4 regions of the Lactiplantibacillus sp. 3062 genome follow, and region 4 is predicted to be linked to each of the others. Evidence: predicted binding sites of a transcription regulator. Region 4 holds the regulator's gene; each other region holds the start of a gene.
What was found. The regulator LexA, encoded in region 4, represses DNA repair genes until DNA is damaged. The targets are predictions, from matches to a motif close to CNAACANNTGTTNG.
Positions count from the first base shown of each region.

Region 1: the regulator LexA is predicted to act here: its motif matches at 2,370-2,383, upstream of dinB (DNA polymerase IV).
Region 2: the regulator LexA is predicted to act here: its motif matches at 1,640-1,653, upstream of ruvA (Holliday junction branch migration protein RuvA).
Region 3: the regulator LexA is predicted to act here: its motif matches at 4,635-4,648, upstream of ACWQAU_RS00875 (ATP-dependent DNA helicase).

Region 1 is NZ_JBVAYE010000013.1:24,013-32,243, forward strand. It holds gene queA (tRNA preQ1(34) S-adenosylmethionine ribosyltransferase-isomerase QueA) at 1-378, shown strand, start outside; gene tgt (tRNA guanosine(34) transglycosylase Tgt) at 688-1,830, shown strand; gene yajC (preprotein translocase subunit YajC) at 1,908-2,291, shown strand; gene dinB (DNA polymerase IV) at 2,421-3,554, shown strand; gene ACWQAU_RS13605 (DHH family phosphoesterase) at 3,647-4,603, shown strand; gene ACWQAU_RS13610 (DEAD/DEAH box helicase) at 4,606-5,949, shown strand; gene alaS (alanine--tRNA ligase) at 6,277-8,231, shown strand, end outside.
Region 2 is NZ_JBVAYE010000013.1:15,088-23,318, reverse strand. It holds gene ruvB (Holliday junction branch migration DNA helicase RuvB) at 1-991, opposite strand, end outside; gene ruvA (Holliday junction branch migration protein RuvA) at 1,009-1,620, opposite strand; gene ACWQAU_RS13570 (hypothetical protein) at 1,821-2,342, shown strand; gene ACWQAU_RS13565 (YfhO family protein) at 2,472-5,540, opposite strand; gene ACWQAU_RS13560 (hypothetical protein) at 5,694-6,092, opposite strand; gene mutL (DNA mismatch repair endonuclease MutL) at 7,140-8,231, opposite strand, start outside.
Region 3 is NZ_JBVAYE010000001.1:185,827-194,057, reverse strand. It holds gene ACWQAU_RS00890 (glycine cleavage system H family protein) at 214-588, opposite strand; gene ACWQAU_RS00885 (sce7725 family protein) at 598-1,515, opposite strand; gene ACWQAU_RS00880 (hypothetical protein) at 1,512-2,228, opposite strand; gene ACWQAU_RS00875 (ATP-dependent DNA helicase) at 2,228-4,597, opposite strand; gene ACWQAU_RS00870 (hypothetical protein) at 5,017-5,382, opposite strand; gene ACWQAU_RS00865 (acetate/propionate family kinase) at 5,568-6,764, shown strand; gene ACWQAU_RS00860 (GNAT family N-acetyltransferase) at 6,891-7,334, opposite strand; gene ACWQAU_RS00855 (MarR family winged helix-turn-helix transcriptional regulator) at 7,408-7,830, shown strand; gene ACWQAU_RS00850 (NAD(P)/FAD-dependent oxidoreductase) at 8,019-8,231, shown strand, end outside.
Region 4 is NZ_JBVAYE010000002.1:7,658-15,888, reverse strand. It holds gene ACWQAU_RS03070 (D-2-hydroxyacid dehydrogenase) at 1-458, opposite strand, end outside; gene ACWQAU_RS03065 (GIY-YIG nuclease family protein) at 543-848, opposite strand; gene ACWQAU_RS03060 (tRNA1(Val) (adenine(37)-N6)-methyltransferase) at 832-1,590, opposite strand; gene ACWQAU_RS03055 (lysophospholipid acyltransferase family protein) at 1,702-2,337, shown strand; gene ACWQAU_RS03050 (YneF family protein) at 2,394-2,630, opposite strand; gene ACWQAU_RS03045 (DUF896 domain-containing protein) at 2,728-2,967, opposite strand; gene lexA (transcriptional repressor LexA) at 3,119-3,751, shown strand; gene ACWQAU_RS03035 (DNA alkylation repair protein) at 3,841-3,978, opposite strand; gene ACWQAU_RS03030 (hypothetical protein) at 4,376-5,005, shown strand; gene ACWQAU_RS03025 (hydroxymethylglutaryl-CoA synthase) at 5,055-6,224, opposite strand; gene ACWQAU_RS03020 (hypothetical protein) at 6,260-6,652, opposite strand; gene ACWQAU_RS03015 (hypothetical protein) at 6,816-7,208, shown strand; gene ACWQAU_RS03010 (glycosyltransferase family 2 protein) at 7,654-8,231, shown strand, end outside.

The sequences.
Region 1 (8,231 bases), on a different contig from region 4:
AATATCGATGATCATAAGATGCACAGTGAATTTTATCGATTGGACGAAGATGCTGCTAAGACGTTGAATGAAGTACGGCAAAATGGTGGGCGCATCATTGCAACCGGGACAACGTCAATCCGGACGTTAGAGACCATTGGTAGTAAGTTTGATGGTGAAATCAAGCCGGATTCGGGTTGGACGGATATCTTTATCAAACCTGGTTATCAATGGAAAGTCGTTGATGCGTTCATCACGAACTTTCATTTACCGAAGTCGACCTTGGTCATGTTAGTGGCTGCCTTTACGGGCCGTGATATGATTTTGAAGGCTTATCAACATGCGATTGATGAAAAGTATCGCTTCTTCAGTTTTGGCGATGCGATGTTTATTCACTAGTATAACTGGCTTTAAACGAGATCGCTTATTTTGAAACGGATGACGGTTGAATATTAAAATGCCGTATTATACGAGGCGTATCGCTAATTTCAAGCTGCCGTTTTAGCTCTGGAGATAATAAAGATTGTCAATAGTCGCTTCAAGAAGTTAAAATGCATTCTTGAGGCGACTATTTGACGTTTGAACGCTTTGTTAACAGACTGACTAAAGCCACGTGGGTGCCCACGCCAATTGCCGCGACTGGTTCACGGCTGGATTTCGTGCTATCATTATTTGAGTTTAGCAACATTTTAATACGGAGGAACAGATATGGAACCGGCAATTAAATACCGATTAATTAAGAAAGAAAAACACACAGGAGCCCGCCTTGGCGAATTGATTACGCCACACGGGACCTTTCCAACACCGATGTTTATGCCCGTTGGGACGCAAGCCAGTGTTAAGTCACTGGCACCCGAAGAATTAGACGCGATGGGTGCGGGTGTTATCTTATCGAATACGTACCATCTGTGGTTACGGCCAGGCGAGCAAATCGTGAAAGAAGCTGGCGGGTTACATCAGTTTATGAATTGGAAAAAGGGAATCTTGACGGATTCAGGTGGGTTTCAAGTCTTTTCCCTGGCTAAAAACCGTGATATTACGGAAGAAGGGGTCCACTTTAAGAATCATCTGAATGGCTCAAAGATGTTCTTATCTCCTGAAAAGGCTATTCAAATCGAAAATGATCTTGGCCCAGATATCATGATGAGTTTGGATGAATGCCCACCATTCTTTGAAAGTTACGACTATGTTAGCAAGTCAGTTGCCCGGACAAGTCGCTGGGCAGAGCGGGGGTTGAAGGTTCATCAACACCCTGATTACCAAGGCTTATTTGGGATTGTTCAAGGTGCGGGCTTTAAAGACTTGCGTGAACAGAGTGCCAAAGATCTTGTTAGCTTGGACTTTCCAGGCTACTCGATTGGGGGCTTATCAGTGGGTGAATCGAAGGCTGAGATGAATCATGTTTTAGACTTCACGACGCCACTATTGCCAGAAAATAAACCCCGTTACTTGATGGGAGTTGGCTCTGCGGATGCCTTGATCGACGGTGCAATTCGTGGGGTCGATATGTTTGACTGTGTCTTACCGACTCGGATTGCCCGTAATGGCACTTGCATGACGTCCCATGGGCGTTTAGTTGTCAAAAATGCGGCCTACGCTCACGATTTCACCCCGTTAGATGATAATTGTGATTGTTATACCTGTCGTAATTTCACGCGTGCTTATATTCGTCATTTGATTAAGGCGGACGAGACGTTTGGTTTGCGTTTGACGAGTTATCATAACTTATATTTCTTGTTACACTTAATGAAGCAAGTTCGTCAAGCCATTATGGATGATAATTTACTGGAGTTTCGCCAGAACTTCTTTGAAATGTACGGTTTTAACGATAAAAACCCGAAAAACTTTTAGTGCTACTGGTATTTCAGACTGTAATTTGTTAAAGTTAAAGATAGTCAAACTTTTAATTAGAGTAGGAGCGATATTAAATGGGTCAAATGGCATCAATTCTGTTTATCGTGGTCATGTTCGCATTCTTATACTTCTTCATGATCCGTCCACAACGGAAACAACAACAACAACATCAACAAATGTTAAGCAAAATCAAACGTGGTGACAAGGTTACGACAATTGGTCGCTTGCACGGGGTCGTTGATGAAGTTAACGAAACCGAAAAAACAGTTACTTTAGACTGTGATGGCATCTACTTGGTTTTTGATTTGAACGCTGTTGCTAAGATTTCTCCAGCCGAAGATGCACAAGCTAAGACAGTTGCACCAGAATCTGGGGCAGCGGCTGAATCAGCTGCTACTTCTGAAGTTGAATCGGCAAGCTCAGCCGCCGACGATAATGCTGATTCTGAAGCAAAATAGGTTTACACCATAAGTGGTCGATCATTACTGATGACCGCTTATTTTTTTTGCTTATTTTTTGGTCTTGAAACGCGCTTTTGAACGTATGTTCGTGTATAATGAAAGTACTAAGGATTGGAGGGGCGGCGGATGGCACAGTCAATTGTTGAAGCGCCTATTCGGGTGGATACGAGTCGGAAAATTATTCATGTGGACATGGACGCGTTTTATGCGTCGATCGAAGAGCGGGAGCATCCAGCCTACAAGACGCAGCCGTTAGTGATCGCGCATGATCCTCGGCAGACAGGTGGGCGAGGCGTTGTGACGACGGCTAACTATGTTGCCCGCCAATTTGGTGTTCACTCGGCGATGCCAGCTGCTAAAGCATTAGAACTCTGCCCAACAGCAGTATTTAAGACGCCCAACTTTCCGTTGTACCGCGAAGTTTCGGCGCAGATTCATCGTATTTTCCATGAGTATACAGAGATGATTGAGCCAATTGCCTTTGATGAGGCTTACTTGGATGTGACTACGAATAAGAAACACATCCATAGTGCGGTCGAACTGGCGCACCGATTACAACAAGAAATTTGGCATCAAACACATTTAACTTGTTCAACGGGAATCTCCTACAACAAATTCATTGCCAAACTAGCATCAGATTATCGAAAACCAGCGGGTGTGACGATCGTATTACCACAGGATGCAGAACCATTTTTGTTACGTGAACCCATCGAGAAATTTCGGGGTGTCGGTAAAAAGACGGTACCTAAAATGCACGATTTAGGAATCAAGACTGGACAGGATTTATACGCACAGTCTGAATTAGACCTAATCAAACAATTTGGCAAGTTGGGCTATATTTTATACCGGCGAGTGCGCGGCAGTGATGATCGGCCAGTCGAGTATTTACGTGAACGGAAATCAATCGGCAAAGAGCGGACGTTTGGACCGTTTCTCCAATCGACGACGGAAGTTAATACGCACTTGAAGGCCATCGCTAAGTTGGTAGCAGCTAGCATGCAATCGCATCAGCGCCACGGTAAAACACTCGTTCTCAAGTTGCGTTACGGTGACTTTGTCACAATTACCAAGCGGCGAACGTTCGGTGAATTCATACCTAATGACGCGGCCTTGTTTGAGCAGTACGCCGAAGAGATTTTTGAAGAGGTGGTCGATGATCATTTTAACTCTGGCATCCGCCTGTTAGGGATCACGCTAACTGGCTTGGCACCACTGGCGTTTGAGAACTTAACGTTACCACTTTATCCAAATGATAATTAATTTATTTGGCGCGACGCGGATTCTTCGGTATACTGGAGTACTGTGACAGTTTAATCGCCACCAGTAAATTATGAGAGTAAGAAGGTTCATTTATGACCGTCCAAACAGCAATTTTTGACTTAATTAAACAAGCAAAAACAATCATCATTCATCGTCATCAGCGACCTGACCCAGACGCCATCGGAAGCCAGTTAGGGTTAGCAGCTATCATTAAAGCTAGCTTTCCTGCGAAGCGGGTATTGACACCTGGAAAACAGTACCATGGTTTTGACTGGTTAGGACAAATGGATGAGGTTACCGAAGCGGACTATCAAGACGCACTAGTATTAATTCTTGATACCGCTAATCAGCCCCGAATTGATGGTGAACTTTGGAATCAAGGTAAGACAATTGTTAAAATCGATCATCACCCAAACGATGACGCTTTCGGTGACCCACAGTGGGTCGACGTTGATGCTTCCAGTACGAGTGAGATGATTTATAATTGGTACGCACCCCTTGCGGCGGAGTTAACGCTAACGGCTAACGCCGCTCGGTTGTTGTATGCCGGCATCGTTGGGGACACCGGTCGCTTTCTATACTCTGCGACCAAGCCTAGTACCATGCGAGCAGCAGCGGCCTTAATGGAAGCCGGTGCGGATGCTGAAGCTGTTAATCGTATTGAAGATACCATCACGTTACCAGTCGCACGGTTGTCGGCCTACGTTTATGAACATCTGACACAGTTGGATTCGGGTGCAGCTTACGTTATTTTAACGAATGCGATTCTCGATTCATTTGCAATCGGTGATGCTAGTACTGCTGGGGTTGTCCCATTACCTGGGCGTATTGATACGGTTAAGTGCTGGGCGATTTTTGTTCAACAAAAGGAAGGTGACTTCCGTATTCGGTTACGTTCAAAGGGACCGTCAATCAACGGTGTGGCCAAGAACCATGATGGTGGGGGCCACGCATTAGCGAGCGGTGCCAAGGCTAAAGACCAACAAGAAATTGAAACGGTAGTGCGAGAACTCGACCAAGTCGCTAGCCATTATGAGAAAGAGGTTTAAATATGACCGCAAGTTTTGAAGATTTTAAATTGCAGCCGTTCTTGATGCAGGCACTGACTGACATCAATTTCCGCAAACCGACTGCGGTACAGGAAAAGTTGATTCCAGTGATTGCTGCTGGCCGCAGCGTCATCGGTCAGTCAGCAACTGGGAGTGGTAAGACGCATACGTTTTTACTGCCAATGATCAATCAACTGAATGCTGATGAACGTTACGTGCAGGCAGTTATCACAACGCCCAGCCGTGAATTAGCTTATCAGATTCAGACTGCTGCTAAACAGTTGATCCAACACAGCCCGAAAGCCATTCACATTGGACTCTATGTCGGTGGGACTGATAAGCAGGAACAGATTGAAAAGCTAAATCGGCACCAACCACAGTTGATTATTGGGACCCCAGGACGGATTCTGGACTTAATGCGCTCCCAGGCACTCGATGTGCATCGTGCGACTCAGCTAGTAGTTGATGAAGCCGATATGACGCTAGACTTGGGCTTTTTGAACGTAGTTGACCAGATTGCTGGCCGAATGCCTGCTGATTTACAAATGTTGGTGTTCTCAGCCACGATGCCACAAAAATTAACGCCATTTTTGCGCAAGTACATGAATAATCCAGTTATGGAAGAAATTCCAGTAGAATCTGTGATTAGTCCGACGATTGATAACTGGCTGATTTCCACCAAGAGTCACGATAAAAACAGTATTATTTATCGCTTGCTGACGATTGGTGAACCGTATCTCGTGTTGATTTTTGCTAACACGAAGGAACGAGTTCAAGAGTTGACCCATTATTTGCGCCAACAAGGTTTAACGGTCGCAATGATCCATGGAGATATTCAACCACGTGAACGAAAGCGGGTTATGCGCGACGTCCAACAATTGAAGTATCAATTTGTTGTTGCCACTGATCTAGCTGCCCGTGGGATTGATATTGAAGGTGTTTCACACGTCATCAATGATGATATTCCGAATGACTTAGAATTCTTCATTCACCGTGTTGGCCGGACCGGCCGGAATGGAATGGCGGGGACTGCGATTACGTTATATAGCCCAGGCGAAGAAGCCAAGGTCAGTGCAGTTGAAGCAATGGGGATCAAGTTCAAACCGAAGGCGATTCGTGATGGTGAGATTGTGGATTCATATGACCGTAATCGTCGGGCTAAACGGGGGCCAAAACAGGAAAAACTGGACCCAACCTTGATTGGTTACGTCAAAAAGTCCAAGAAAAAGATCAAGCCGGGTTACAAACGCCGCATTCGTAAAAAGATCAGCGATAAGGCGCGGATGGACCGCCGCATCGAACAACGAGCGGCTGCCCGCAAGGAACGCAAGGATCGTAAGTCTTAATTGACGTGCATCCGGATAGATTAATGCAAAATAACTGAGTGGTGTATTGACAAGTCGCCGCAAGTTTTCTATACTTTGCAAAGTAAGGACATATCTATCTCACATATCGGTCAAGAAACACTTTGGTTGCTGGAAAAAGTGCGGTGTGGGGTAGATGCTACCTAGAAGTAATGACTAGCAAACTAGTCCGTGTCTCAGCGTTAATGAGCTTAAGAGGTAAACGAACACATCGTTGCAAGCAGAGTGGTACCGCGTTAACAGCGTCTTTGCTAGCAACGGTGTTTTTTTGCCTTAAATTAAGAATGATAGAGAGGATGCCAGAATTAAATGAAAAAATTAAGTAGTAGTGAAATTCGGCAAATGTACTTGGACTTTTTTCATGAAAAAGGTCATACGATTGTCCCTAGTGCATCACTAGTTCCCGTGGATGACCCAACGTTATTATGGATCAACTCCGGTGTTGCAACGATGAAGAAGTACTTTGATGGCTCCGTTGTGCCGGATAATCCCCGCATGACGAGTTCACAGAAGAGTATTCGGACGAATGATATTGAGAATGTTGGGCGGACGGCGCGGCACCACACGTTGTTTGAAATGCTTGGTAATTTCTCAGTTGGTGACTACTTCAAAAAAGAAGCAATCAGTTGGGCCTGGGAACTCTTGACCTCACCAAAATGGTTTGGCTGGGATCCTGACAAGTTATACATGACTGTCTATCCCAAGGACACGGATGCCGCGAAATTCTGGGAAGCAACTGGCGTGAAACCAGACCACATCATTAAAGTCGAAGATAACTTCTGGGACATTGGTCAAGGCCCATCTGGCCCCGATTCAGAAATTTTTTATGATCGTGGCGAAGCTTTCAATAATTTAGCTGATGATGACCCGGAAAACTATCCTGGTGGCGAAAATGAACGTTACTTGGAAGTTTGGAACATTGTCTTTTCGCAATTTAACCACACTCCTGAAGGTACTTATGAACCACTCCCACGTAAGAATATTGATACGGGGATGGGGCTAGAGCGGGTCGTTTCGGTCTTTCAAAATGCGAAAACCAATTTTGAAACTGACCTATTCCTCCCAATTATTCATAAGACGGAAGAATTAAGTGATGGTAAGCACTACGGTGATAACGCCCAGGACGATGTGTCCTTCAAAGTGATTGCTGATCACGCTCGGGCCATTACGTTTGCTATTAGTGACGGGGCCTTACCTTCCAACGAAGGCCGTGGCTATGTCATTCGGCGGTTGATTCGGCGGGCAATCCTACATGGTCAAAAATTAGGTTTGAAAGAAGCTTTCTTGGACCAATTGGTACCGATTGTTGGTAAAATCATGGCCTCACACTATCCCGACGTGCTCAAAAATAGTGCGTATATCGAAAAGATCGTGGCTTCAGAAGAAAGTCGCTTCAATGAGACCTTGAATGATGGGTTGAATCTGTTAAATAACTTGATCGCGGAAACCAAGCAGGCTGGTCACGATACACTAGCTGGTAAGGATGCATTTAAGTTATATGACACTTATGGCTTCCCGTTCGAACTAACTAAGGAATACGCTGGCGACGAAGATTTAGATGTCGACGAAGCTGGTTTTGAAGTTGAAATGAAGGCTCAACGTGACCGCGCGCGCAATGCACGTAGCAGTGCCAAGTCCATGGGCGTCCAACGGAGTCTCTTGATCGACATCAAAACGCCAAGTGAATACGTGGGATATGACGAATTAACGAATGTGCAGGGGACTTTGAACGACATTATTGTTGACGAGACCCTGGTTGATCACGTCGACAGTGGTCAAGCTGAGATGATTTTCAGCAAGACACCGTTTTATGCTGAAATGGGTGGTCAGGTTGCCGACCGTGGTGTGATCTTAGATGATGCCGGTGAAATGGTGGCTAAAGTGACTGACGTACAAAATGCACCCAACAAGCAGCATTTACACACCGTTGAAGTGTTGAAACCAATGCGAAAAGACGCGACTTATACGCTGAACGTTGACTTGGCTTTCCACAACAAAGTCGAAAAGAATCATACCGCCACCCACTTGTTAGACCAGGCGCTTCGTGACGTTCTCGGTGAACATACGAAACAAGCTGGTTCACTTGTAGAACCTGATTATTTACGGTTTGACTTTACTCACTTTGGTCAAGTGACTGACGAAGAGTTAGCTAAAGTTGAACAAATCGTCAATGATAAGATCTGGGCAGCGTTACCAGTCAGTGCTATTCAAACTGACCAAGAAACTGGTCACAAGATGGGCGCAATTGCGGTTTTCACTGAAAA
Region 2 (8,231 bases), on a different contig from region 4:
GGAATCCCAAATGCTGATAACCTTTAATTGTAACAACGCGTCCACGTTGTGTTCGCTTCAAGAACCCAATCTGGAGTAAGTACGGTTCGACCACTTCCGCGATTGTATCCGTTTCTTCACCAATATTGGCCGCAATCGTAGCAAGCCCGACCGGACCCCCGTCATAATACTCTAGCATCGTTCGTAAGAGCTTATTGTCAGTCTCATCCAAGCCGGCATCATCTACGCGTAAATATGTCAGTGATCGCGCCACGATGGCCTCATCAATGGCATCTTGATCCGCCACTTCTGCAAAATCACGAATTCGCTTGAACAAGCGATTAGCAATGCGGGGCGTTCCCCGTGAGCGACGCGCAATTTCGTGGGCACCCGATGGTTTGATACTCGTTTGAAAAATATCTGCAGTCCGCTTAACGATATCTTCCAAATCAGCAACTTCATAGTACGCCATATGTTCGACGATTCCAAATCGGTCACGTAACGGAGCTGACAGCATACCAGCTCGGGTGGTCGCGCCAATCAGCGTAAACGGCGGCAGTGGAAAGTGCACGGGATGGGCGGTTGGCCCCTGTCCGACCACGATATCGACAAAAAAATCTTCCATGGCCGAATACAACATTTCTTCAACGATTTTCGGTAACCGGTGAATTTCGTCAATAAATAAGATATCACCCGGCTCCAGTTCATTCAAGAGCGCAACCAAATCACCTGGCTTTTCGATTGCAGGGCCACTGGTCGTGCGGATATTGACCTGCATCTCGTTGGCGATTACCATCGCTAGCGTGGTCTTCCCTAATCCCGGTGGACCATACAGCAAAACGTGATCCAAGGATTCCTCACGCTTGCGGGCCGCTTCAATATACACTCCTAATTCGTGCTTGACCCGGGCCTGACCAATATACTGGGCTAACGTTTGCGGACGGAGCGATTTTTCTAATGACGCCTCTTCGTCATCGGCTTTGTCACCGGATAATAACTTGTCATCGTCCATTTAGTTACCCCTCCCATCTACTTCTTCATCAATAGTCGTAGTCCTTCACTCAACAAGGTGTTCGTATCGGCCCCTTGTGTCTGACTAAACGTCTCCAACTTCTTAGTGACCTTCTTGACATCCGCTTTCGAATAGCCAAGAGCTTCCAGAGCCGCCAACGCGTCCGCTAACGCGCCATCAACAGCAGGAGCATCCACATCGAGCGCAGTTTGACCAGTAACATCAACGTTTAGATCGTTTAATTTACCTTTCAAGTCCAGCACGATTTGCTGAGCTGTCTTCTTGCCCACGCCAGGAAAACTCGTCAGATAAGTCGCATTCTCTTGATTGATGGCTTGGATCAGACCTGCATGGTCGTTGTTGGCCAAAATCGCGAGGGCCGACTTCGGACCAATTCCCGAAACCCCGAGCAACTTTTCGAACAACGCCTTCTCGTCAGCATCAAAAAAGCCAAATAGGCTCATGCCATTTTCGCTGACGGCTTGATGGATATACATCTTAACTGCTGTTGGGCCCACCTGGTAACGGTATGGATTAGCCGTTAGCACTTTATAACCAATGCCGCTGACCTCAATCACCACATAACCGGGGGTTACATCGGTCACTTGACCGAGAAAATATTCGTACACCGAAAAAACTCCTTTAAATAAAACGTATGTTTGCTTGCTAAATTGTACCACATTTTCACAGTGGCTTAACACTGGTGCACCGATAAAAACCAAATTTTAATGTTAAATCAATTTCACCTCGATTGACGGATTTCGTGGCAAGAAATGCTTGCCGCCACGTTAACGTCATGCTATGCTCAAAGTCCTAGGGAGGTCTCACTATGCAACTCAAACCGTTTAAAGCGGTGTTACCGACCACAACTGGTCAAACTAAAATTCAAACAGCTGCGACCAATTGGGACAGCCAGGATACAATGACGACAACCGAAGCCAGCTATTACTGGTACGAACTCACACTCAACGGTGTTCACCAGTGGCGCTTAATTGGCAGCTGGCCGGTGGATCAAACCGTGACGACCATGGTTCCCGGCATGATCAACACAGTCCTTTACCCACAGCAACCCGTTATCGAGATGTTGATTGACGACTGGGTCGGTCATTTTGCCCCGGTCGTCGAGGTGACGGATACCGCGCACGTCACACATCGACTCTGGCAGATTACTGAGTCTGAGGTCAATACCGACATCACAACGGCCATGGCACCCGTTACTCCGCAGAAAACGTGGTTGACAACGGTCAGCACGCCACTCGTCATGTTAGTCTCAACCAGTGAATGGCAAAAATTAGTCACTGCACCGGTCATTCCCGAACAATTAATTGCGTTAGCGACACCTCATAATTAACCAGTCGTGGCTGTTAATTGTGAATTTCGCTATGGCATACATTCGTTTGTGTTCCATCTAACGTTAAATAGGCTTCTTAGGAATCAAAGTTAATTCCTAAGAAGCCTATTTTAATACCGATTTACTCAATTAAGATTGTCTGACACGTTTGTGAAGCCCCCACCAGCAGGCAATCAGTATGCTAATCACACCACCAATAATACTCGACCATATGCCGATTTTTAGTCCTGGTGTGTGATACGTCAATCGAATCTGGTGCCGGCCGGCTGTCAACTTGGCCCCCACAAACCCTTTGTTGACAACTTGGGTCCTAACGGTTTGACCGTCAACTCGTAGCTGCCAACCAGTCGAATACGGAATTGACGTTGTTAACACGGTTGCTGTCTTAGTCAGCGTGGTTCCCGTAATCTGGTTGTTCGTCACTTGTTGATGCTTCAACCCACTCGTCTGTAGTTGCCGCGTCCGTTGACGATAAGTCTTCCCAAGCGGTACAGCGATCAGTTTAGCGGACTTAAAATGCAAACTACGAATGCTCGTAAAGTTCAGCGTAATCAGCTTACGCGCGTACTTGCTATACCCTAAGTTGATTACTGCTGATGTCCGGGGCTCATAATCTGACATATTCGTGGTACCCAACTGACTAAAGCTCGTCAAGTTATCCGTTGTCTGAGCAGTTAAAGAATACCCACTAGCGCTCAAATTGCCCTTCAGACCATCGCGAACATCATCTAGATAATCGACTTTGGTATACGGACGGGCCGTGAACACGTTGGTATTTTGACTCGTTGTCAAGGCGTGCTTGATTGAGGAACGCCGATAACTGATGCCATCTAGCACAAGATAGAGTTCCGTATTTCGATACTTCTTAGGGTGTTGAATGGTCAATTGGTACGGTATCTGGTGCCCCTGCACATCACTGACCATGCTCGTTAACTCGTCAGCATTGTTTTCCTGATTTTTCTGGACTAACTTTTGATTAGCTGCAATCAAGTTCAACACGCGGTTTGACGGTGTCGTCAGGCCAGTTGCCGGCGTCAAACTTTCTCGTTGTTCCGGCGTTAATGTGATCGTATCTGCCGGTAACTTAGTCAACGCGTTGTTCGACGCTCCCGTTGCATGTTGATTGCGGTAAATAATCACCTTGTCCAACGTATCCAAAACATTCGTCGTATCCGCTTGAACCGTATAAGCGACGTTTTTTCCGGTAACGGTTGGCTTGACAGTCTTAACACCACTAACCTGCTGCGTAGTGACCGCACCTTGTAACAAGGCTTGCTCGCGGTCAACTGCGTTCAAGCGATTAAATTGGCGTTGACTAATCTGATGCTGCTGTGTATAAACTAACGGCAACGCATTCTTGGATTTTAACAAGATCGTGCCGGTATGATTACTCATGCCATAAATAAACTTGTCCGCAAAAATCTTCGGTTCGCCAGTTTTCATCTTAACAACCTCATATCCGGCTGGTAAGGCTTGTTTCTTCAACTGGTCCTCACGTGCAAATAAATATTTAACACTTAATAAGTTATACATCGTCGTCCGACCGTCCAACGAACCGAGTGGCGAGTTCATCGCATACTCTGAGTTGCCTAAGGCCTGACTAAATGCCCCCACGTAACCATTTTGAACTGAAAAATACGATCCAACCGTGTGAGTTCCTAACACCATCGGCACATCACTCTCAGCCGAACGCATCGTATAGTAGTTGGGTGCCAAAGCCGTTCGATAAAATTGGCTAGTCGTGGTTAAACTTTTTTGCGCGCCATCAAAATAATTTTTGACCCATTTCATTGCCGCGCCCTGCCGCAACTGCTCAGTACTATTAGAATTAGTATTGATACTCAACCAGCCCAGTCCGTTATTCGCCAGGTTCAGCGTGACAATTCCCAGTAATAACACATAAAATTGCCGATTGGTCAATTTTAAGGATTGTTTGGCCAGCAGGACCCCAATTAACGCTAACAAGATGAGATATGTCGCAATATCATGTTTGCGGATATTGAGATAGAATCCATTGATCAGCCAAATAATGACAAGCAGACCGCCACTAATACCAGCCAACCATTTTAAATCAGCCGCTGTCAGAGCAGTGACTTGGTCCATAAATGCCATCGTCGCATAAGCAAACACGAGGGTTGCCATCAACAACCATCGATTAGAAGGTGTTGAAAAAACGTTGAATACGGCCGCAAATTGAGGCAACAAAATACCCAACATCATCACGACCAGTACCCAATTAAGCACCCAATAGCGTCTGAAATGACGTAGTGTATAAATAATTGCAATAAAGCTAATGCTACTCAGCCCGAGGGTCACCCAGTATTGGACACTGCCACCATTGGTCAACAGTCGATTGGGTAAATTAACGTAATAATTGATGGGATAACTCGTCAAGCCATTCGCAAAGTTAAAACTCGCACGCGTTGCCGTCAACATCGCGAGCAGCGTGGGCACTAGTAAGATGCCTGCCATCGTGACACCAAGACCAACTGCCACTAGTAACCGCCAAAATAACTGTCCAAACGACCGCATCGTTAAATGGTCACGACGACGTGACCAGAAACGCACCAAAGCATAGACTAAACCGCCCAATGCGAGTAAGTAAGCAAAATAGAAGTTACTCAAAATTACAACGGCGGTAATCAGACTGAGTGGTAACCAATGTCGGCCTCGTAAGACCCGTTCAATCGCCCAACACAGTAGCGGAAACCAAATCATTGGTAACAAGAAAAACGGGTGGTGCATCCCAACATAGAACGTATACGCGGTAAATGTATACGTCAAAGCTCCAATCAATTGACTGATACGTTTGAACTTGAACTGCCGACTGAAACCTAGAAAAGCAAGTCCAACGAAGTACAATCGCAGCAAGATCAACGCTTGGTAGGCCCATTCCAAATGAGCGCGCGAAACAAACGCCACTAAATAATTAAACGGATCACCGACCACGTAGTAGGAAAAAGTCGTCAGTTGATCGGCCCCCAAGCCGAGATTCCATGACCAACTGAATAATTGTTGTGGGTGGTGCTGTAAGATCCGCTGAAATTCCAATAAAATCGGGAAGTGTTGGGCGATGCCATCCACTTCCCAAATCAATGTCCGGCCGGCTAAGAAAAGCCCACTGTAAGTAATCGTCGCAATAACCACAAACATCGCCGTATACCAGACGACTAGTGGTATCTTCCGTACTGTCTTCAAATCAGGTGCCCCTATCTTGTAATTACGTCGACAACGCAATCCCCATATTTTGCCATCTCAAACAATGTTTCTATTTTACCATGAACAATTTCGTCTCGTGATGTTCAGTTTGAATCTTAATAAATTCGTGATTCACAGCTGTCCCATCAACAACTAACGCCAATCCCAGTTATCTAAAGTTTCAATCTTAGTAGTCGCCGGATAACTCCCAAACAACTGTACTAAAGGTTGTAAGCCACTCACAGCATTATCACGTTGTAAGTTGATCGTAGCGATTGCCGCTTGATCATGACGGTTAGGATCGAGCTCAAAAGCAGCAACTTGCTCATATAAATTCAGCGTAATCAATTTGGCGTCCCGCGCACTTGGATGCGCATTTAATTCCCACAGCGTCTTGCGCCCGGCCACGAACGCGGGCGTGGCCTCTGGTAAATCTGCCAAAAAACAATATGCCGAATAAACCTGGCGATAATAAAGTTTGGTCATATCCAAAACAATCAACTCCCAATCATGTTGAGTGGTCCAAGCACCCGATACGCGCTCACCACTCATTTTAATCAATGATAGCTAACTATTTAAACCAATTCAATCTGAAATTTTACAACTCAAATTAGTGTCACAAACGCCACTTCCCCAATCTTAAAGTTGTTTTTTAGACCGCAATACTGGCGACAATAAAAGTGTCCCTAGGTTTTTTAACCCAGGGACTACTCAACATTGCTATTTTTATTCGATAACACATTCGGTTCGTAATTATTCAGTATCAGTCATGATTAAAACGTGCCATTTCTTAAGTTCAAAAGCAACCAGCTTAAGACCGCTGGAAAAAGTTCGGACTAGCGTAGACTTGCTTGGTGTGTGCGCCTTACACCGACTTCCAGGCATTTCTGCCAATTGCCGGAACGTGGTGGGCACAGATTTGAGCCGAAAAATCACGTCTCAAATACTGGCCTTTCACTAACCAAGCACAAGACGCTTGCTAAGTGAAATTTCACCACTGAGCATTGGCCGAAACGCCTTCCAGTCGGGACAGTATTCGAATGGCAGACGGTGAGGTACCCAACTTTTGATGAATTGGTCGTTGCTTTTCATAAACGGTAATTTTGTCAATCAACTGTCAGACTAAAAATAATATTGAGATGGCTCACTAATCCTGAATCGGTATAGTAGGATTTAATCTCTTGACAGAGTGCTTAATGCACCTAGCGCTTTGTTTAAACTTCCAGCATCAAAATAGTCAGCGACTAATTGTACCAAATTAGGTGGTCGTTCATCAGCCATTCGAGCAGTTTCCCGACCGGAGGGGCTGGGTGGACAATGCTCAGTAGCCAAATTATTCTTAGCTTGAAGTGGTCTGCTTCCGGCTTAGAATAAGACTCGTATTTGAGATGACGCGGGTTATGCGTTAGCTCAAATCGACGTCGGCTGCGTTCCAGCAATTGTCACCCAGCCCCGGAGGTCGGCATAGGACGCACACCGGCTGACGAACAACAATCTAAACTTGGCACGTTTTAATCATAATTCATGAAATATTTACTTGCACAATGCGGATCGATTACGAATCATACTAAAGTAACGAGTACGCCGCCAATAATCACTTTAATCACGTGCTTCATGACTATCCTGAATTCGTTTGAACATCCGTTCCATGTCTGAATTCGTGAAGTGTACCGTCACCGGGCGGCCATGTGGGCAATTGAACGGATTCTCGCAGGTCGGTAACTTGGCTAATAACGCGCGGGCCTGCTGATCATCCAAATGGTGATTGGCCTTGATTGCCCGTTTACAGGACATCATGATAGCTGACTTTTCCCGAAATTGGGCGACCGTCAACTTATCATCCTGTAAGAGCCAATCAATCATTTCACGAATCGTATCTTCTTCTTGCCCAGCTTTGAACCAGGTCGGATGGGCATGAACAATGAAGCTGTTGCCGCCGAATGATTCCAGATGAATCCCTAATTCTGCTAGTAACGGCAATTTTTCCTTGATCTTTAAAACATCGCTCGTCGGATAATCTAAAATAATCGGAACCAATAAATTTTGTTGATCCGCACTAACCTCACCTATCGCTTGGCGATAATATTCATAGTTGATTCGCTCCTGGGCCGCATGCTGATCCAAAATGTACATACCATCATCCGCCTCAGCTAACAGATAAGTCCCGTGCATCTGACCAAGATAGCGTAACTGTGGAAAACGTTCCGTATCCGGCGCTTCACTAGTCGGCGCGCTTGCAGCCGTGCTGGTTTCTAACGGTTCAGCAGTTTCACCAAAGGGTAAAGCGCCTGATTCTGACTGGTAACGCTGGTCAAATGCTTGAACTGGAGTAGCTGTCAGTTCGTCGCGATGGCTAATCATAATCGGCGGGTTGGCAGAACTTGCCGCTGATTCTGACGGAACAACCGCACTAACTGCTGCACGGTTTACCGCTGATGGCTGTGCTGAAGTAGTACTTACCATGGTCGTTGCCGAGCTGGGCTGCATGGTTGCCGCTGCCAGCGAGGCTGCAAACTGCTCAGTCGATGCCGGCGTTGTCTTATCCGCTACTTGATACTGTGACGAAACGGCGTTCAAATCCATCGCCAGCTGGTCTGTATTTAGATGTTCACGCCGATGGCTGCCAAGATTGGTCAATGCTGACGGAATCAAGTTCACATCCACTAACCGGTCCGTAATCGTGGTGCTGAC
Region 3 (8,231 bases), on a different contig from region 4:
CTGAGCGGGTCAATCAAGGCTGTTTACAAATGAAGACGGTGTCTGTTGGTTAACATAACCAAATGTTGTGATTAAAGTTCGAAGCGTGATATCACTGGGACTGGCAACCGCTGATGTCGTGACTAAGCTTAGTTAAGCCAATTTACGAGTTCTTTTAGTGGAAATGTAAGCGTTTGTTTGAATGTCAGCCAACTTACTTTTGGTAACTCGAAATTAGTCGGCCTTTAATTGGACCAGCCAGTTGTCGGTTTGTTTATTGTTAATGAGCGATTGGGGTGCCGCTTGTAGGTCTTTGTTAAGCTTCTGAACGGTGCCACTAAAGGGTGTTGACACCAGATGCGCCCCTTGATCGTCCGTAATCGTGACGAGCGGATCACCTGCCACGAGGTGCTGGCCCTTAGTTGGTAAATCGAGTTGATGAACGACACCCAGATTGTGTTGTCCTTGGTCACTTAACCCCAGTAGAAGCCGGTCATGTGATTTGGTCTTCAGCCAAACGTCGCCGTATAACATCGGAGCATGTTGCTCTTCGTAATCATGACGATAGAAATGGATCATTTGTTTCCAAGCAGATTCTTGTTTTGCCATCATTTCTCCTCAATTCAGTGCTAGTAGTCGGTGCATCAATTGAAAGTGGTGCATGATTGCTAATTTCTTAATTATTCCTAACCCTGGGAATTTATCACCCTCAGCGTAGGCCAATAGGGTGGCAAGCGCGGGGGTGCGATTGAGTCCCGTCAGGTGTGCGGGTGCCCAGTCGGTGAGCTTTGTTAATGCTTCAAAAAACTTTTGCTTTTGACCACGCATATTGGCATTGCTGTCCGAAACAAAATGATGGATGCGCAGGTCACCGTTAACCGTAACATAAATAAGATGTAATGCAATTGCGCGTGATGGCATACCGTGGTCAAAATAGGGTCGGCCCATGAGTGAGTAATCGCCAAAACCATCAAAGCCAACCGGTGTTTGGTGCCAGTTAGCGGGGGCAAAATAGGCGTCAGTTATTTCTTGATAGTCCGCAACGTGCGCTGGGGTTGCCACGGGATCAGTCAATAAGACCGCGTGTTGTGGTAATAGTTGGTGCAAACGCGCTTCATCAGGGATTAGGACATGACCAGCATGCTGTAAAGTGGTCGTATGCTGATAGGCCTTAAGCAACGGATAGTTAGGCGCGATGAGCAAGCTTGTTTGACTAGGAGTGGTTGTCAGAAAGTCGCGACTAAAATCAGCCGCAAGAATTGCGCCCGGCCGGTAAAATGGGTAGGGACGCAGATCCGGAAGTGGATGGAGCTTAACGGTATTAAGACCATAGACACTCACTTGGGGATTCGCAATAATGCTAAATGGTTGTTGGGCTTCAATAAAAGTCGTGACTATTTGTTGTAATTCTTTGGAGTCACGGACTGGTTCAATTACTGGGATGATGTGTGGGCCAAGTTGGTGTTGCTCGCACAATGTTCTTAAGGCTAACAAATCATACATCCGTCCACGTAGATAGGGGTAGTAAGTGCTCATAACTGGTCACGCAGATCTGGTGCCGTTAGCGCCTGATATTTTAGTTTGAGTGTCTGATATTCGGCATTGCGGGCATCTAATTCTGTTTGTAGCGCAGTCACCGCGTCATTCTGGGTGTCATCAATGAAGCGATCGTACAAGTTTTGTTCAGGATCATAAACGTCGTAGCCGGTGCGGGCCCGTTTGCGTAATTCTTTGAAGAGTTGATCATCAGAGTAGAGCTGTAGTCCTTTCTTCACACGCTTGGCTTTATCGACCTCACGAAAGAGCGATGTGATAAAGTGACTGATAAGGGGCGTTTGCTCGACTTGTAAGTCTTGGCGTTGGGCTTTCTTAGCGACAGTTAGGAAACCAGGCGTTCGCAACGGTTGGGGTGCGAGCTCTAGGGCCCGCTGATCAAAAGCACGGTAGATCAATACACCAATATGGTCTGGAATTTCCGATTGAACTTCTAGGTAAAGTTGTTGCGGCAAGACAAAGTAATTGTAATGACCGATAAATGAAAGTTTGGCCTTTGAATGAAAATCTGCTTTGGTGACTTTCAATTCGTAGCAACGCCATTCAATCTGACCATCGGGGAGTTGTTGATAGCTTAATGTATCAACGATCCCTTTATCAGCGGGCATCGCAACTTCTTCAACCACGTAGGCGCCCTGTTCTAGACAGTACTGATAGAGAGTACTTTCAAGTTGTTTAGTTAATTTAGTCTTCATTAATGAGTCACCTCCATTTGGTGCCAAAAGTTGGCAATCGTTGCTTCGAGCTGCGGGACTGATTGGATCGTCTGATAGTACTGCCAATGTGCTGGAAATAAATCTGTGTAGCGCCGACTAGCGAAGCGTTGGTCTAACAAGAGAACGATTCCGGTGTCCTTGGCACTGCGGATCAGGCGGCCAGCAGCCTGTAAGACGTTGTTCATGCCTGGCAGTTGGTAAGCGTAGGCGAATCCTAAGCCGTTTTGATGGTCGTAGTAGTCACGAATCAAGTTCGTTTCAGGGTTGATACCCGGCAGACCGACACTGACGATAGCGACTCCAATCAAACGGTCGCCACGTAAGTCAATGCCTTCGGAGAAGATACCACCCAGTACGCAGAAACCGAGTAAGGTTTGCGAGGGGGCTGACTGAAACTGGTTCAAAAAGGTCTGCCGGGCAGTTGCATCCATCGTCGAGGCTTGGGCGGTAGTTGCCACATCAGGGTAGGCGGCTTCAAAGGCAGTTTTGATCTGCAGCAGATAGCCATACGACGGAAAGAACACGAGGTAGTTGCCATGTTTAGCCGTCAACATGGCGTGCAAGCTGGCAATAATCCGGGGCACGTTATGTTCGCGTTCGTGATACGTTGTCTGGACGTACTGGGTGACGAGAATGGCCTGATGCTTTGGTGGAAATGGTGATGGAAGCTGGTAGGCCAAACTGTTGGCTTCACCGCCAAGCACCCGCTGGTAGTAAGCCATCGGGGTCAGCGTCGCAGAAAATAGGACAGCACCACTGCCGAGCTCTAATGACCGATTAAGAAAGTCACTGGGATCTAGGCAGAGTTCCTTGATCGTTAAGTGATGACCGTCAAGGACGAAGCGCGTCTGGTAGCTGCCATCATATAGGTCGCCAATTTTAACAAAGGTCAGACAGGCGAAGAAATAGTCACGGACGGCGTCGAGCAGTGGCCCCGGCTTTTGTTGCGCCAACCAGTCAGTCACAAATTCATTAAATGTTCTGAGGGTGCGTAATAATTTGTCCGGGGGATCAGGTAGCACCTGTTCCGTTACTTGGTCATCAATCAAGGTTTTACTGATGCGCGTAAAACTACGCCGGACTTTCTTGAGTTCGCGTTGTAAGTCGTCACTTGGCTGACTTTTATCGGGCTTGGCTAATTTTAGCAACGCACTGATTGGCTGGTCACTAACGGCTGCAGAGTACATATCACGGGAGCGACTAACAAGGTTGTGGACTTCATCGATAAGGAAAAAGTTGTCGTCATCACGTTCGCTAAAGAATCGTTGTAAATAGACTAATGGGTCAAAAAGATAGTTGTAGTCACAAATAATCACATCACAGAAGAGCGACGTGTCGAGTGAAAATTCAAACGGATCGACAGTATGCTTGCGAGCATACTGTTCAATCACGGAACGGGTAATCTGGTCTTCATGGGTCAACAGATCCTTGAGTGCTGGTTTAAGTCGGTCGTAGTAGCCAATCATATAAGGATTATCTTCCGGAAGTACATCTTGTTCCTCGGGAAACCGAATCTGATCCTTGGCAGTTAGCGTAATGCTTTTCAGTTTGAGTCCGTCATGACTCATTAGCGTGACCGCTTCTTCAGCAACGTGGCGCGTACTTTGCTTAGCGGTCAGGTAAAAGAGGCGCTCAATCACGTCTTCGCCCATTGCTTTGATAGCCGGAAATAGCGTTGAGATCGTTTTCCCCGTCCCAGTTGGTGCTTCGACAAAGAGGCGTTTTTGCAACCGAATTGTCTTATAAACAGCGCCAGCCAATTCATGTTGGCCCGGCCGAAAAGCTGGAAACGGAAATGGCAAGTCTTCAATAGAAGCGTTTCGTTGTCGTCGTAAATCGGCTCGTAATGTCAACCAGTATTCATATTCTGTAATTAAGTCGTGGAAGAATGCGTCTAGTTCAGCCCGGTGAAGGATTTGCTGGGTCTTCGTGATTTTTTCATTGATGACTTGAAAGTAGGTCAGCTGCAACGTGACCTGCTCAAGATCGGGATGTTCTTGCAGTAACAGGTAACCGTAGACTTTGATCTGCCCCCAGTAAAGTGTCAACGTGTTGGTACTTAAGTCCTCGAAGACTTGATCGGATGTTTTGATTTCTTCAATCAACGCCCCATCATCATTTAACTGAATCCCGTCTGCCCGACCCGCGATAATGTAATCAGTATCGTTCATCGTCACAATTTTTTTCAGGTAAACTTCGCTATCATAGTCTTCACCACGACTACTCTGGAGCTGACGATGAATCTTAGCACCGTTCAATGCAGTGTTCTGGCTATTCTTTACTTCATTTAAATCGCCTTGTCGCAAGACGAATTCTACCAATTGTCGAATTCCAATCTTAGTTGCCATCGGAGCATCCCTTCTGAATTTAGTCGCTTCCTATTATAAAACATCTGTTCGTGTTTGTCTGCTGTTGATTGATGATGCCGGGCAAGGCTCTGTGATGTGGCCTTAAATGATTGTTAAGCCGCGGCAGACCAGTATTTAAGACGCGGGCTTCGACGGCTTGGATCTGGGCTCATCGTGTTCCAGCAATTGGCGGAAATGCCTGGGAGTCAATGTAGGACGAACTAGCCAGACAGGTTCACGCCATTCCGAATTTTTTCCAGCGAATCTTAGCTGGTCACTTTTGCCTTTGAAAAACTGATACGGGTTAACAATCTGGATTGAAAGCTAAATAAAAAAGCATCGCGATAAGGGCGCCGATGCCTGTTGCGATGTTTAGATTGACGATTTTGATTTAGAAGAAAATGGATCAGACTAGGAAGTTAATCGTACCAATGGCTGTGGTGTTGGCGAATGCTCTTGCGGAGACTAAAACCGTAGCTGACGATGCTGGCTGTGATAATGGTCGCTAAAATCGCAAGCAACCATGAACCGGACGTGCTAAAGTAGGTGGCGTAACCAAGGCTGAGACTGACTAATGTGATGACGGGAATTAGAATTCTCACAGGGGCTGGATGTAAGAAGACGACACCGGCTAGCCACAGAGCCGCTGCTGTGACCATGGCGTCGACACTGATTGGTGAACCAAAGCTAATACCAAGAGTGGTGATAGCAAGAATTGTTCCCACGGTCAGGAGGAGGACGGCAAAGCCGTTGCTGACGGACCAAGTAAACGTTTTTTTCATCATGATCGCCTCGCTTTCTATTAACTATATTATAGGCTAATTTCGCCTTATGAAAGAAATAATATGCCGACAATTAAGTTTGCAATGTTATGAAAATTGAAAGTTTGTGAACAAATCCTTGAAAGCGTATCCACTATTAGTTAAACTGGCATTAGGCACACTTGATGATGGATGGAGGAAAAATAGTCATGGCAAAAATTTTAGCAATTAACGCCGGCAGTTCAACTTTAAAATGGAAGCTTTTCAGTGTTCCCGAAGAAACGGTAATCGCATCGGGAATGGTTGATCGGCTGGGATTGCCAGATTCCGTTTTCACAATTAAGAAGGCGGATGGTAGTAAATATTCTGAAACTAAGGACCGAATTGATGCAAAAGAAGCCGCTGCAATGGTCTTAACACGGCTGAAGAGCGATAATATTGTGACTCATCTTAGTGAAATCACTGGGGTTGGTCATCGGGTTGTTGCGGGTGGCGAAGATTTCAAAGACTCTGTCGTTATTACCTCGCAAACCTTGAAAAAAATCAAAGATTTATCTGAGTATGCGCCGCTACATAATCCAACGCAGGCTTATTATATTGAAGTATTCCGTGATTTATTACCAAAAGCGACTCAAGTAGCCGTGTTTGACACTTCGCTGTATGCGGATATGCCTAAAGTTAATTACCTATATAGTATTCCTTACGATTATTATGAGAAATTTGGCGCGCGGAAGTATGGGGCACATGGCACAAGTCATCGTTACGTTGCTAATCGGACGGCCCAACTATTGGGGAAACCATTGGATTCGCTTAAATTAGTGACATTACATTTAGGGTCGGGTGCTTCGATCACGGCTTTTGATCATGGTAAAGCCGTCGACACTTCAATGGGCTTTACGCCGCTAGCTGGGATTACCATGAGTACCCGTTCCGGTGATATTGATGCCTCAATTATTCCATTCTTGATGCGCCATTTAGGGATCTCTGATGTGGAAGACTTTGTTGACATTCTGAATCATAAGTCCGGGTTACTTGGTATTTCAGGTTTGTCACCTGATATGCGTGATCTTGATAAGACGCAAGATACCCGTGAACGGTCAAAACTAGCAATTGATATTTTTGTTAACCGGGTTGTGAAGTATGTCGGCAGCTATATTGCTGAAATGAACGGGATTGATGCTCTTGTCTTCACGGCTGGTGTAGGTGAAAACTCATGGATGATCCGCGAACGCGTCACTAAAGCTTTAGGATACTTTGGCGTGACAGTGGATGATGAAAAGAATCATATGCACGGTAAGGAACAAATTATTAGCAAAGATGACGAACCGGTAACGGTCATGGTTGTCCCAACTAATGAAGAGTTGATGATTGTGCGTGACGTTGAACGGTTATCTAAAGCAGAATAAATGAGTCAATTAAAAACGCGTGATTCGGATTGTGGTCCGAGTCACGCGTTTTGAGTTTTGGATTCTAATCAGCATAGCGCTAAGTCAGCTCTTGTCCCCGCATATGTGCCGATGTGATGTGCTCAGCTATTGGCGTTGTCGCGCAGGTTTAGTCATTTTGATGTGGGGCGTGTGGTTGAATAGAAAAGGGGTACCGCTCGAAGTGAAGCCGAAATGCTGGTAAAATCCTTGTACTGGCACTTGGGCTTCAATTTGAATTGGCAAATCAGCATAGTGTTCCTGTACGACCTGTTCGATATGGGCCATTAAATCAGCGCCCAAGTGTTGTCTGCGTTGGTTTTTGTCCACCACGACCCGGCCGAAGGAGAGATGGTCATCTTCTGTAAAGATTCGTGCGTATGCAACAATATTTTGATTGACGGTTTTAAAGACATGATAAGCTTTTAAATCAGTATCATCGACTTCCTGATAGATGCGCTGTTGTTCAACAACAAACGTTTTGACGCGCAATTCATAAATAGCGTATAATTCAGTTGTTGTTAGTTCTGAGAATGTTTTAATCGACCACATGGTGATGCCTCCTTAGCATAGTGCTAAGTTTATCATCAAATAATTGCATATGCAATAATAAAAAGGAGCTTCTATGATACCAACATTAAGATTGATGGGCACGTTGTCGCGAATCGTCACGAACGAGGGTAATCAACGTTTTGCGAAATACGGCCTCAATAACAATCAGTTTATTTATTTAATTCGAATTTGTGAGCAGCCTGGCCTATTTTTTAGTCAATTGGCTGACCAAATGAAGATGGATCGAACCACGAATTATCGCGCCGTTCAGAACTTAATAAAAAAAGGTTACGTGATTAAGCAGACACATCCAGAGAATAAAAAGGTCCGGTGTTTGTACCCAACGAGCGCTGGGCAAGCGTTGTACCCGGAATTGCATGCTTATGAGCAGTGGTGTGCAGACTTGGTTGGTGAGCAGTTAACGCCGGGCCAACAACAAGTTTTGTTTGAAAGTCTGTCGTTAGTCACGGCTAATGTCACCCAGCATATTGAGTAAGTTTAATCACTAAACTAGATTAATTGTGAACAATTAAAATGGCGTGGCGTTTTAGCTGAATTTTAGGCGTGAAGAGTATACCATGTAGTTATCAAGTTATAACTGGATTAATGTGATCAACGCAGGTTAGCACAATTGCTGGACAGGCGGCATTAGTCAACAGGAATAATGAAAGGGGTTAATAAATCATGGCAACAACTTTGGTGTTAGGTGGGGGTTACGCAGGGATGCGAGCCGTCAAGTTTTTACAGAAGAGTCTACCAACTGAGGATGAAATCATTCTTGTTGATCAGACACCGACGCATACGGAGAAGACTAATTTACACGAAGTCGCAGCGGGGACGATCGCACCTGATCGAATTACTTATCAGATTCCGGATATTATCGGTAAGCGGGTCCAG
Region 4 (8,231 bases):
GTACCGATAACACCAACAGTCATGGTGTTTAATTCCTTGGCAATATCTGGTGCCCAACGGAAGTCTTGCTTAGCTAACTTCTTGTTGAACAATGGGGTTTGACGTAATAATTGCATCAATTGCGTTACTGATAATTCAGCAATCGCATTTGGTGAGTATGCAGGTACGTTAGAAATGTTTAAGCCACGTGCTTTAACAGTAGGAACGTCCAAGTTATCAACACCAACGTTACGAAGAGAGATGTTCTTAACCCCTTCGTCGGCTAACTTGTTCAATACTTCAGCAGTATAGTCCTTTTGTTGGTATACATCGGCACCGTCGAAGCCTTTAGCTAAGTCAACGTTGTCTTCAGTAAGTAATTCTGGAACTAATTTAACTTCAACATCTGGGTTTTCTTTCATCCAAGTATCGAAGAATGGACGTTCGTCATCACGTACAGCATATGCAATAATTTTCATTACAAAAATTCCTCCTATATATTGATACAGTAAATATTATAACAGTAAATGCGAGAAATAGAATCATAAATTGTGAAAACTTCGCTAAATTTTCACATCGTGAGCTGACAAGTATTTTAGCTTGGCAGCTCGCGATTGGTGTTTGAAGGCATATTCAGCCTTTAACGCACTTGATTTGTCAGTGAAAGTTTCATGATAAATTAATTGCAAAGGCCGCCGTGATCTGACCCGCGTATATTTAGCCCCTTTGCCCGCATTGTGCGTTGCTAATCGTCGCTGCAAGTTATCCGTAAAACCACCATACAACGTTTGATCAGCACATAATAGTACATAAAAATAATATTTTTTGATTGCCGTCGTGGACGCAGCCGGCTTACTTGTGCTTGCCATAGAGTAACGTGTGCACCTCTTCCCCGTATTCACCATCATCACGATAAACGACAAGCGGCGGCATGATTCGAACACCGTTGCGTTTCCCGTCCTTGATCATTTCGATTAGAACCATGTTCGCTTCCCGTTGTGCTTTCGGGTGGACGAACCGCATCCGTTTGGGTGCCAACCGATTGGCCGCCATCGCACTGAATAAATCATCCAAACGTTCAGGACGGTGCACAAAATAGGCTTTACCATTCATTTTCAACAAATCACTAGTTACCGCTAGAATCTGATCTAAATTAGCGGACAATTCATGGCGGGCAATCGCCAAATGAGGATTTGGATTTTTGACACTCTGCGGTTGATCTTTAAAATACGGCGGGTTACACAAGACGGTATCCACCGAATCCTTCGGTAATTGGTGCGTAATTGCCAATAAGTCTTCGTTCAGAACTGTCATTTGCTGGGTTAAATCGTTCAAAATAACACTGCGTTGGGCCATCTCAGCCAACCGGGGCTGGATTTCGACCGCCGTAATATGACCTTGAGTTTTGGCACTGGCGAATAGACCTACTGCGCCATTGCCAGCACAGAGATCCACAATCTGGCTCTTAGCACCCTTCGCAACCTGGGCAAAGTCACCCAATAAAACCGCGTCCAGTGAGAACGCAAAGACTTGGGAACTTTGAATGATTTGAATATCTTGACTATATAATTGATCAATACGCTCATCGGCGTGTAACGTGACGTCTGCCATATTCGGCCACCTCTCCATTCAATTCGTCGCACAGCTATCATACAATTAACTTGCAGAATTTGCCAAATTTCGTCATACTGTGAGCAGTTATTAAACGAAAGGAAGATCGTGATGTTTTATTCATTTATGCGCGGACTAGTCCGGCTAATCATCACCATTATTAACGGTCGGCCCCGCTATCAAGGACGGGAAAACCTACCAGAGGGGGCCTATATCTTAGTTGGGCCACACCGCACGTGGTTTGACCCGTTGTACTATGCACTGGCTGGCAGCCCAATGAAATTTAGCTTTATGGCCAAGGAAGAACTATTTAAGAATCCCGTTCTGCGGTTCATTCTCGTTCATGCGAACGCCTTTCCTGTCAATCGGCAACATCCAGGACCTTCAGCAATCAAGACCCCCGTCAAATTTTTGCGCAGCGGTAAGCTTTCACTAATCATGTTTCCATCAGGAACGCGCCACTCACAAGAACTTAAGGGCGGTGCAACCGTCATCGCTAAGATGGCCGGTGTTCCACTAGTCCCAACCGTTTACCAAGGCCCATTGACCTTCAAACAACTCTTTAGCCGTCAGCGGGTTACCGTCCGTTTCGGTCAACCGATTGATATTGATCGTAAACTGAAATTGGATGAAGCTGGTCAAAAACAAATTGAGACTAAAATGTTGCACGCTTTTGACGACTTGGATCGTCAAATCGACCCAACGTTCAAATACGTTGATCCTGCTACAACCCGTCAGAAACATTAAGTTCGATAATAAAAAAGTGTCGGTGATCGCAATTTAAAGCGAGCCGACACTTTTTACTACTTGTTATCGTTTTTAGATGCAGCTTTCATCGAATTCAACATCTGATGTAACTTCTTTTCGGATGGGCGTTGACCCATTTGCATCATCATACTACGAAGCATCTCTTCACTAATTGGTGGATTTTGCTTCAAGTAATTTTGCATATAGTGCCGGGCACCGAAGAAACCACCAGTTAACCCAACCAATACGCCGATAACGACGATTAAAATCCAAATTCCTGTAGACACAGTCATTCCCCTCCCTTATTACAGTCTTCATTAAACTAGTCTACACAAATTAACAATAAAAGAAAAGGAAAATTTGTCAGTTGACAAATTTTCCTGAAATCGGTTAATCATCTCGAAGACCGCGATCGCGTTGCACTTGACGGACCTTTTCTGGCGTAACCTCTTTACCATCTTTATCATAAACCTGAAGCATTTCAACTTGTTGCCGAAAACCGGCGCGAAATTCCTTCAAGTATTTTTGCCGCAACTCTTGACGTTCGGCTTCTTCTAGCTCGGTGAGCCCCTCGGCTTTCGCCTTATGAGCTAACTCATTGATCCGAGCAAGCAATTCTTTTGAAATCAAATCAGCAGCCCCTTTCACTCTTGAAATATACACGAAATTAGACCCTAAATCAATTAATAGTGTTTGTCAACCGAACATTTGTTTGAAAGCTATGAAACGCTATGCTACAATTGGTTTAACCAATAATGAAAATAAAAAATGAGGTGCCAAGATGAGTAAAACATCGGAAAGCAAACAAATGGCCGTTCTTCGCTTTATTTATGAACGTGTCAATGAAAAAGGATACCCGCCAACCGTTCGTGAGATTGGTGAAGCCGTTGACTTATCTTCGACTTCGACCGTTCACGGCCACATTTCACGGCTAGAAAAAAAAGGTTACATCCAAAAAGACCCAACTAAGCCACGTGCCATTGAGGTAACGCCAGCCGGTTTCGAAGCACTGGGCGTCGAAACTACGCCACATCAAATTCCGGTACTTGGAACGGTAACCGCCGGCCAACCAATTCTTGCCGTACAGGAAGCGACGGATTATTTTCCAATTCCTAAGGAACTTGAATCATTCGGTGGCGACCTTTTCATGCTCACCATCCGTGGCGAAAGTATGATCAATATCGGTATCATGAATGGTGATCAAGTCATTGTTCGGCGTCAAAGTTCCGCTGACAATGGTGATATCATCATTGCCATGACCGATGAAAATGAAGCGACTTGCAAGCGATTCTTCAAAGAGGCCGATCACTACCGACTACAACCTGAGAACGACACGATGGCGCCAATTATCTTGAACAACGTCTCTGTATTAGGCAAAGTTGTCGGTTTATATCGCGACATGCTGTTTCAGTAAACTATCACCCACAAGATGACAATTCAATTTGTCATCTTTTTTATTCGCCAGTTTTTAGAGCAGGTTGATGGCATGCCTACAGATTCCACTCACAAATATTTACACCCTTCCCGCCGTGCCAGGGACGAGAGCACGTTATTTGCGACAAAAGCACGCCCCCATTCCGGATTCACCTTGCCATAATCCCGTAGTGCCCAACCGATTGCCTTCTGAATAAAAAAAGTCATCATCACCCCGATTCGTTAGTATCGCCGTTTGTAAATTGGCAATCCGTCCTCTTTCAAGCCTAATCGAAGCGCGATACCTACTCGTCGCACCTATTTATCGGTAGCTCGTAAATATACCACCCGCTTGTTGTAAACAACCGTGCGCTGAGAGATACGCTGCAAGAACCTTGCGCCAGGCATCAACACTATCCCACTGTGGCGTTACTGTGATTTGGTGGTAGCACCATTGCTATTGAATCAGCGGCGCCTGATTCTCCCGATGTATCGACAGAAAAAGTGCTGGCGTCAAATTGGTTATTAGTCGGATCTCTTTTCAAAATATTTCAAATCTGTGACGAACAGCCAATAGTTCAATGGTATAATGATTATACTATTTTAAACATTGGGAGTTGGTTACATGTTGTTCCTAGCCATTATGGGCTTGATTGTTTTTCTATTAGCATTATTTTCCGTGATTTACGCACGTCAAACCGGTGGTGGTTGGAAATTTCTAACACTAATTACGGTCCTCAGCGCCCTGGTCACCATCTACGCGGTCGTTAAATTGCCTTACTGGCCATACAACCAGTCACAGCAATCGGCGCGCAAAGCATCATCTAGCACGAGTACTAGCGCTAGTACCAGCAAGTCCAAATCAACGAGCTTGAGTTCCTCACAAGTCGTTTTTAACGAAGCCAGCACCAAACGCGCGGCCGCAACGACTAAGTTGAATGAAGAAAATATCCTTAAACAATTACAATCTAACTATCAATCGATTGGTACCGTTGCATTCACCAAGTCAACGAAAACATATACGATTACGCCAACCAATAAAAAGTACGTTAAATCTTTGAAGACGATTAAATCATATCCATCTCAAAACCAAAAAGCAATCACCACGATTACTTCGAATTTTAAATCGTTGTCAAAATCGCTCCAAAAGAATCTTGCCGCTGGTTACACGATTCAGTTGCTACAACCAGATACCACTGACAAGACGCTGTTGAGTGTCCAAGATGGTCAAATTATGACCAATAACTTCAAATAGGAAAAGTCACTTGTCTAGCAAATTTGCTAGTAACAAGTGACTTTTTTGTTTAAACTTGTTGATCTAAATATTGACGTTGTTCGTTCTTTTGACCGGTCAATACGAATCGATGGGGATCATCAGCATAGCTGACCGACTGATCATCGGCCCGCCATTGCAATTGATGACTGAATAAGGCTTCATACTCCGCCACACTAACTCGGCGACGACGAGCCAACCGTTGTGGTAGGCCATGATCTAAACCGGTCTGATAATCCGGCTGAATAACCCCGGTATAAAATTCACCCTCGGCACCCGAGCCATAACTGAATAATCCGAGTCGATTCCCTGGTTGTAACTGAGGATCAGTCAGTAACTGCGATAACAAGCTCAAATAGAGTGAACCAGTATACAAGTTACCAACTTGTCGATTTAGCTGACGCGCATGTTCGAAGTGCGCCAACCACTGGGCTTGTTTCTCGGCATCAACTAATGGTAACACGCTTCGAAGCGCTTTAAGTCCCATCTTTGTATATGGCAAATGAAAAACCAAGGCCGTCAGTGCGTCTGGACTAGTTTGAGTCGTTTGCAGGTAATTCTTAAACACATCTTGAAAATAATCAATATAGATATTAGACGAGTATTTGCCGTCAACTAGGGCTTCTGTATGATACAACGGTCGCCAAAAGTCCATCACATCTTCGCTCAGTAGACTTGACTCAGTACCCAGTACTAATACTTTAGGATCCGCACTAATTAACATAGCAACCGCCCCACCACCTTGAGTTGGCTCGCCCGGTGTGTTCAATCCGTAGCGTGCCACGTCACTACCAATGACCAGCGCCTTTTTATCTGGATGAACACGCACGTGATCTTGGGCCAGTTGGACACCAGCCGTCGCCGCATAGCAGGCTTCTTTCATTTCAATTGTTCGAACCCGCTGACTCAAACCGAGCAACTTAGCGACGTAAATCGCACTCGCTTTGGAATTGTCGATCCCCGACTCGGTACCGACGACTAATAAATCAATAGCCGCAATGTCAGTCGCTGTCAGCATCGGTGCGGCAGCATTAGCAGCTAACGTCACTACATCCTGACTCGGCGGAATCACCGCCATTTTAGACTGACCAATACCAATCAAATACTTATCAGGTTCTGCCTGGCGAGCTGTCGCCAGTTCCGCCATGTCTACGTATAAATGTGAAGTTGCAAAATGCAACTTGTCGATTCCAACTTTCACGTCTTTTCCTCCAATTTGTTAATGACAATAAGGGATTAATATGCACGTCCGCGTGGCCCTAAGTAATGAAAATCAGGGTCAGTTCCGACCCGATAGCAGCTGAAAGCCCGACTAATTTCATTATGAAAAGTCACAACAATTGCCGGTGTCGCCCAAGTAGACGCCGCCCAAAAAACGGTGTCATCAAACGCCCGGTTGTCATTCGGGTAGCGGTGATAGCCTTGTACATTGTCCCAAATGGTGCCGTGCGTATTCAACCAATCTTCAGCAAGTCCGGCGTCCACCTGCATCATCACGTCTTGATTATCAGCAATCAAACTACTTAGTTTTTGCCAATCGAGTTGCCAATCATGAATATGGGGATTCGGTCCGCGTGTGCCAAGCGGTGTATGCCCCAATGCGATCGGTGTCAATTCTACAAAATCCATCTTGACCACCCCGTTCGTTAACCATCCTAAGATTTCTTAACTATTATAGCATTTCACGACAAAAATACTGCCCGCAATTGCTTGACCTGGGACGGGTTCCATAATTTATGCTGTTATTAAATAAGGCGATTAAGACAAGCACCCAGTAAGGAGCGCGGTAAACATGTGGTTCTCACATCATCAAAAACGAAATAGTCTTCAGGCACCCGTCGCCGGTACTTATACGGTGATTCCCACTGCCACATCACCCCAACAAATCGGGCTATTAGCCATACAACCGACCAGTCCGGTGATTAATGCCCCGATTGATGGTGATATCATTAGCCTGTCACCCTCGCGTCTCGTTATCAATTCGCTGAGCAATCAACATATTGAACTGCGTATCGACCGGCCGAACTTCCACAACAAGTGTACCTGGCAAGTACGCGTGGGCGATTCCGTTTCACCATTAACAATTGTAGGGACACTTTATGGATCCTTAAAAGACGTCACCATTGCTGTCTATCGAATTGATACCATTCAGGCCACTAATTGGGTTTCGCTCGCAAATAATTAGCTGTTTACGGCTATAGATTCATATCCGCTAATTGGGCATTTCGGTTGTCAAAATATAAATTTGACGGTTGTGAATATTTCTAAGTCCACCTTGACACCCATCGCCCAATCTCAAAAAGATAAATCACAATAATCACTTTTCCAACAGCTTCAACGGGCCATGCTACTGTGCCCAGTTGGAGTTGTTTTTTTGCAAACTACTCAACACTGCCAGGTGTGAAGTTTGAAATAACATGGCGCATCGCTGTCGACATAATTGATTGGTGGTGTAATTGACAAGCTATCGTGACATCATTACAATTTTTGTGGTTTGATATTTGATTGCTTTATACCTTAATTCAAGCTATGATATTCATACTGGTTTAAAATTCCTTTCTTTATTAATCAGTAGGAGCCCTAATTAATAGATCAATCTAAAAATTATAAAAAGGTCGGATACAATTATTATGAAAACCATGAGTCTTGTTGTTCCATGCTATAACGAGGAACCAACGATTGAAATATTTTATAACACCGTTGAAAAAGTCTTGGCAGATAATCCAGAGTCGTTCAAGGATATCACTACTGAATATGTTTTCGTTAATGATGGCTCATCTGACGACACTTTGAACGTACTACGAACTTTAAACGCCGCCCATCCTGACACTGTCCACTATGTCTCCTTTTCGCGAAATTTTGGTAAGGAGGCTGGTTTATTAGCCGGTTTGGAGCACACCATTGGCGATTACGTCGCCGTCATGGACGTTGATCTACAAGATCCACCGACTTTATTGCCTAAAATGCTGGCAATGCTTCAAACCGGTGACTATGACTGTATCGGTACAATGCGGGAAAATCGCGTTGGTGAACCAATGATCCGGTCATTCTTATCACGCTCGTTTTACTCAGTTGTCAACAAAATTTCAAAAGTACAAATTATTCCAAACGCCCGCGATTACCGGTTAATGACACGTCAGATGGTTGATGCTATTTTGGAATTGCCTGAATATAACCGATTTTCAAAAGGCATCTTCAACTGGGTCGG